Regions from separate parts of the Microbulbifer sp. CAU 1566 genome, predicted to be linked through region 2. Evidence: predicted binding sites of a transcription regulator. Region 2 holds the regulator's gene; the other holds the start of a gene.
What was found. Region 2 encodes sigma-54, which starts transcription at its own class of promoters, with help from an activator protein. Its sites were predicted from a motif close to TGGCACANNNNTTGCNNT; they were not measured.
Positions count from the first base shown of each region.

Region 1: a site for sigma-54 is predicted at 1,589-1,606, ahead of M0G74_RS14385 (formate/nitrite transporter family protein). Genes of this name have one in related genera too.

Region 1 is NZ_JALNMG010000005.1:347,687-351,060, reverse strand. Features, by position in the region: gene M0G74_RS14390 (bifunctional protein-serine/threonine kinase/phosphatase) at 1-471, opposite strand, end outside; gene M0G74_RS14385 (formate/nitrite transporter family protein) at 512-1,360, opposite strand; gene M0G74_RS14380 (nitrate- and nitrite sensing domain-containing protein) at 1,844-3,184, shown strand; gene M0G74_RS14375 (hypothetical protein) at 3,203-3,374, opposite strand, start outside.
Region 2 is NZ_JALNMG010000001.1:326,229-329,602, reverse strand. Features, by position in the region: gene ptsN (PTS IIA-like nitrogen regulatory protein PtsN) at 23-484, opposite strand; gene raiA (ribosome-associated translation inhibitor RaiA) at 559-852, opposite strand; gene M0G74_RS01455 (RNA polymerase factor sigma-54) at 1,020-2,495, opposite strand; gene lptB (LPS export ABC transporter ATP-binding protein) at 2,728-3,374, opposite strand, start outside.

The DNA.
Region 1 (3,374 bases), on a different contig from region 2:
GTTGTGTTCGCCCAGCCACTGGCGGTGGTCGTGAGTGAGTTGTTCCAGTGAGCCGCGGCGCAAGCGGTAGATGCGCGAGTCGCCGAGGTGAAATAAATGGGCTTCGGTGCCTTTGAAAACCGCGGCACTGAAGGTGCAGACGTAGCCCTTGTCTTTATCAAAACGAAAGGGGCTCTGCTGGGTCTGGCCATAGAGCCAGGCATTGGTGGCCTTGAGCACCTGCTCGGCGGCGTTCTGTACACTCCAGCCGTCGGAGGTGCAGTAGTAATCGTCGAGAAAGCTTTTGATCGCCGTTTCACTGGCAATGGCACTGACACTGCTCGAACTGATACCGTCGGCAATCGCAACCGCCGCACCTTTCATGCCCAGTAGTGGCTCTGGTGGCAGGTAGGCACCACAGTGGTCTTGGTTTTCCGGTTTAAGGCCCGCACTGCTGTGCTGGCCGACATCCAGTAAAAGAGAATTGTTCATAAAAAATAAGCCCCGCGAGCAGCGGGGCTTTGCGTGACCATCAGGCCAGCGCTTCTTTACCCGTTGCGCTGCTCTTTGCAGTCAACTGGCGCTTGGGTGCGGTTTTGTAGTGGGTGGTGAAGAGTGTCAGGCCGGTGAAGGCGAGACCGCCGACCAGGTTACCCAGAGCTGTGGGGATTTCGTTCCAGATCAGGTAATCCATCACCGAGAAATCACCGCCCATCATAATGGCCGTGGGGAACAGGAACATATTCACCACCGAGTGCTCGAAGGCCATAAAGAAGAACAGCATGATTGGCATCCACATGGCGATGACTTTACCGCTCACATTGGTGGAGATCATTGCACCCACCACGCCCATGGATACCATCCAGTTACACAGCATGCCGCGCAGGAAAATGGTAAACCAGCCGGCTGCACCGTATTCCGCGTATCCCAGGGTGCGAGCCTCGCCTACGGAAGCGAGCTTGGCGCCGACGGCACCGGGTTCCGTGTTAAAACCCATGGTGAACACGAACGCCATCATCACCGCAACAGTCAGCGCACCGCCAAAGTTGCCCACAAACACCAGCCCCCAGTTGCGCAATATACCGCCCCAGGTGACGCCTGGGCGTCTGTCGAGCCACGCCAGCGGCGCGAGTACAAATACCCCGGTCAGCAGGTCGAAACCCATCAGGTACAACATACAGAACCCCACCGGGAACAGGATGGAACCGACGAGATGGGAGCCGGTGGCTACCGCCACCGTTACCGCAAAAACGGCGGCCAGCGCGAGAATGGCACCGGCCATATAGGCGCGAACGAGGGTGTCGCGGGTGGACATGTAAATCTTCGATTCCCCCGCATCGACCATTTTGGTCACAAATTCTGATGGAGCGAGATAAGCCATGGTGATCACCTTATTGGAAGTTGTTGGATCGGGAATCCACCTGTGCGGGATTCGCAATAAACCGAAAGCTGCGGGTCACTGAGAATTCCGAGGCACAAAAAAGCGCCCACACAGACCGGCCGCTGCCGGAAAGTGATGGACGCCTTTATCCAGTGTATTTGTTTGTAGCGGGCTTTCGCCCAGAAAGAGCTGCGCAATTCGCTGCGCAATATCTTTACACCAGAGATAAAAGCAATCTCGGTGCCAACTTTTCAATTCGGTGTGAATCGCGTGAAAGACAGGGGGCCGGTGCAGGAATATTGAGGAAGCTGGCGCACTCTTCCATTATTCGTGCACTATTTTGGTGCTGCGAAATCCGCGGTGCGCAAGAAAGTTCTCACGCCGAGCTGAGCCGCGCTATGCCGAACAAATCGTGCTGCGCTGGGCTGGAATGTTTATTGCTGAATCAAGGTTACCCATTCTGGTTTACCCGGGAGCCCCGATATGCCCAAGCACAGTGAAGATGCTGAACAGTTTCTGTTGGCCGCAAAGCGCGCAGAGATTCAGGCGCTGCAACGGCTTAGCGGAAGTTGTGAGCTGGTAACCACCGTATCCGACCTGGTGCACCAGCTACAGCGGGAGCGGGGCATCAGTAATATCTACCTGGTTTCCGCAGGTTTCAGATTCAGTGCCCTGCGTGACACCCAGGTTGAATGCTGTGGCCAAAGCGAGGTCGCCTTCCGCCGCTTGCTGCATGATCGCTATTTACAGGCAGACCGATGCCATAACCCCCAGGATATGCGCCTGCTGAACAGCATTGCCTACTCACTGCACGGCCTGGATGAACTGGTGGAATTGCGCCGGCATATTGATGCCTTTGAAGTCAGTGCCCTGGAATCCACCGATGCCTTTTGCCGGCTGATCGCCGGCCTGCTGTCGGTGGTGTTCGAGGCCGCCGATGTGGCTGATGACCCGCAGGTAACGCGATTGCTGGTCGCCCTGTTCAATTTTATGCAGGCCAAAGAATTTGCCGGACAGGAGCGCGCCTGGGGTGCGATTGGCTTTACCGGCAGCCAGTTTGACGAAAGCCTGCACCACCGTCTTTCTCACTTGCAGGCTTGCCAACTGCGCAGTCTGGAACTGTTCTCCGAATATGCCGGGGAAACTGAACTGGCGCGCTGGCTGGCCATCGAGGAGAGCCAGGAGACACGGGATTTGCAGCGCCTGCGCCTGGTCATCGCCGGTCTGAAAGACGGTGAGCCGATTGCGGCGGATATCAGTGAGGTCTGGTATCAACTGGCCACTGCGCGTATTGATTCCATGCACCGGCTGGAGGACGCCATGGCCGCGCGTTTGCTCAAGGTGAGCCGCAAACGGGTTGCCGATGCGCAGTCGGAGCTGGGGCACCACTATGCGCAGTTACAGCAGATGAAATCCGCCGACTGGAGCCGTCTACCGGCGCTGGCGGTGTTGTTTGATCCCCAGGTGCCGGGGCTTTATGGGAGCGATTCCACGGCCGGAGTGCCGCCCTTACACGGCCAGAACCTGGCGCATTCGCTCTACGGGCTGATTCGCTCCCAGGTCGCGCATATTCACCGGGTCAGTGAAGAGCTGGAGGAAACCCGCCGCGCACTCACCGAGCGGAAACTGGTAGAGCGCGCCAAGGGCGTACTGATGCGCAGGCTGCGATTGAGCGAGCAGGATGCTTATCGCACCATGCAGCAGCGGGCGATGGAAATGAATCTGAAGCTGGTGGATGTCGCGGCGAAAATTATTCAGGTTGGGGATCGGCTTGGCGAAGACTCCAGAAGCCATGCCAGCGTTGCGGATAAAGCCGCTTGCTAACGATTCAATATGGCAGGTTCAAAAGGCCCTCAAGGTGAGATACCAGTTGAGCAACGTTCTCGGCGCCGGCGTATTGTAGAAACGCTGTAATACAAACCCCGCGGCAAACGCCAACCCCATGATCAGAGGCAGGGGGACGCGCTGTGCCTGTACCAGCGTTTGGGCCCGCTGTTGTTCCATCAGTTGCAGG
Region 2 (3,374 bases):
TAGTCCGGGTCGAGTGGCGTTATTATGCCGCGGCAGCGCTGTTGATGGCCAGCGCGTAGAGGTCGTCGCTGGTGGTGGCCTCACGCAGTTTTTCGCGCACACGGCTATCGCTGAACAGGGCGGCGATCTCGGCCAGGGTGTCCAGGTGTTCCTGGTCGGAGTCTTCCGGTACCAGCAGTGCAAACAGCAGGTCTACGGGCTGGCGGTCGATAGCATCGAAGTCGACTGCTGGCGATGTGGTGCAGAGGACGCCAATCGGGCGCTCGCAGCCGGGCAGGCGACAGTGGGGAATGGCCACGCCTTCACCGATGCCGGTGGAGCCCAGGCGCTCCCGGGCAACCAACTGGTTGAAGACGGTGTCGGAATCCAGATCGGGGTATTCTTCTGAGATCGCCTGGGCGATATTGAGCAGCAGCTTTTTTTTGCTGCTCCCCGCCAGGTGGCAAAGGCTTAGGCGGGGAGAGAGTAATGCTTCCAGTGTCATAACTTACTAATGATCTGGCGCAACCTGCCGGGCGTGAGCCCGCAAGTTGCCAGTTGTCTAACGGCTAGTGAAAACTACCGGTGACTGCGTAACTTTTCTTTGTGTTTCAGCAGCTGTCGGTCGAGTTTGTCGGACAGCGAGTCGATCGCTGCGTACATGTCCTCAGATTCCGAATCCGCAAAAATATCCTTGTTGCCGTTCACGTGAACCCGCGCCTCGGCTTTCTGGATAAGTTTGTCGACGGACAGAGTGACCTGGGCGTTGGTGATCAGGTCATTGTGGCGGGAGAGCTTGTCCAGTTTGGTCAGGCAGTAATCGCGAATGGCCGGAGTAACATCTACATGGTGGCCACTGATATTGATCTGCATGGAAATCTCCTCAAAGGGTACAACACATCCGGTGGCACCCCCGCACAGGGCGGCAACCCTACTAGGAAGTGCGCCAGAATGGAAGGATACACTCAATGTCTGGCCATTGGTTGTCCAGAAACTGACCGGGAGAGGGGTGTGGCGCCACCAGTTAGTGACTGGTCTGGTTAGACCAGTCGCTTTCGCTCGCTAGAGGAGGGTATTCCCATGGACTCGCGGTATTTGGCCACGGTGCGGCGGGCCACCTTGATGCCCTGGGCATCCAGCTCCTGGGTGATCTTGTTGTCCGACAGTGGCTTGCGTGGCTGCTCCGCATCCACCAGCTTGCGAATCAGAGCGCGAATGGCGGTGGAGGAGGCGTCCTCACCGGAGTCGGTGCTCACATGGCTGGAGAAGAAGTATTTGAGCTCGAATACACCGCGCGGCGTAAGCATGTATTTTTGCGTGGTGACCCGGGAAATGGTGGATTCGTGCATGCCGATGGTTTCGGCGATATTTGCCAGTACCATGGGTTTCATGGCTTCCGGGCCCTGCTCGAAAAACCCCCGCTGTTTATCCACGATACAGCTGGCGACCTTCAGCAGGGTTTCATGGCGGCTCTGCAGGCTTTTCAGGAACCAGCGTGCCTCCTGCAGATTGTCCCGCAGGTAGTTATTTTCATTGGAGTTGTCCGCGCGCTTGATCAGCGCCGCGTATGTGTCGTTGATGCGCAGTTTGGGGGTGGTTTCCGGGTTCAGTTCCACCACCCAGCGCTGTTCCCGGCGGCTGACGATCACATCCGGCACCACGTATTGCGGCTCTTCGCCGCCGAAGGCTTCACCCGGGTAAGGCGTGAGTGTCTGGATCAGGCGCATCACCTCGCCCAGCTGTATCTCGCTGAGGCGGGTGCGGCGGCTGAGCTGGCGGAAGTCCCGCTTGCCCAGTAAGTCCAGGTGTTGGCCGACAATCGCCTGCGCTTGGGCCAGCCAGGGTGTCTGCTCGGGGAGCTGGCGCAGTTGCAGTAGCAGGCTCTCGCGCAGATCCCGGGCACCGCATCCGACCGGTTCCAGGTGCTGGATGGTTTTCAGTACTGCCAGAACTTCATCGGTTTCTACGTTCAGCGCTGCGGCCAGTTCATCCAGATCGGCATCCAGAAATCCGTTAGGGGCAATGGCGTCGATCAGGGCTTCGCCGATCAACTTGTCGCCTTCGGTCAGTGGGGTGAGGTTCAGTTGCCACAGCAGGTGATCCTGCAGGCTCTCCGAGACCGCATTGCGCTGCTCCAGCGCATACTCTTCCGCCTCGCCGCCACTGTAGCTGCTGTTGGTGTAGATATCGTCCCAGCGGGTGTCGACGGGCAGGTCGTCGGGAATTTCCCCGTTCCAGTCGCCGTCCACGCCGGCTTCGGCCTGCGCTTCGCGGACGCTGTCGGCGTTGGCAGCTTCGCGCTCCTGGCGCTCGGAGGTGGCGGGGGTGTTCTGTTCCTGGGGGGCTTCGCCAGTGTGTTCTTCGAAGTCGGATTCCAGCAGCGGATTGCTATCCAGGGCGGACTGGATTTCCTGTTGCAGGTCCAGCGTCGACAGTTGCAGCAAGCGAATAGCCTGTTGCAACTGTGGCGTCATGGTCAGCTGAGTGCCGAGTTTTAACTGGAGTGACTGCTTCATAGGGAGTTTGCCGGCAGAAAAATCTGGCGTTGGGCCGCTGCGACAAATTTGATGCTTGAAGCGGCGGCGGAAAGCTCATTTCCTGCAGACTACCCCGGGGCAAAACGGAACTCAAGAGGCACGTTAAGCAATAAGTGTGCCGAAAAATTTCGTCCCTTTGGTCACTCTTTACAAAATTGTGATGGGCATCAGCCGAAGAGTGAGAAAAGCTGATGAATACACGTGATGGTGCTCAGATGGTGAATTCGTGTCCCAGATAGACGTCTTTCACCTGCTTGTTTTCGGCCACGTCTTTGGGGTTGCCTGAGGCGATGATATGGCCCTCACTGACGATGTAGGCGGTTTCACAGATATCCAGGGTCTCGCGCACATTGTGGTCGGTGATGAGCACGCCGATTCCGCGATCCCGCAGGTGACGGATGATCTGTTTGATGTCATTGACGGAGATGGGGTCCACCCCGGCAAATGGTTCATCCAGCAGCACGAAGGCGGGGTTGGTGGCCAGGGCTCGGGCAATCTCAACCCGGCGGCGCTCACCGCCGGATAGCGCCATGCCGAGGCTCTCGCGGATGTGCGTGATATGGAACTCTTCGAGCAGGGATTCCAGGTGCTCTTTGCGCTGGCTGCGATTGAGGTCCTTGCGTGTTTCCAGGATGGCGAGAATGTTGTCCTGCACCGACAGGCGGCGGAATACGGAGGCTTCCTGGGGCAGGTAGCCAATACCTTTGCGGGCGCGGCCGTGCATGGACAGCCCGGTGATGTCTTCACTGTCGATCATCACCTGGCCGTCGTCTGCCTGCACCAGCCCGGCGATCATATAGAAACAGGTGGTTTTGCCGGCGCCATTGGGCCCCAGAAGGCCAACTACCTGGCCACTGG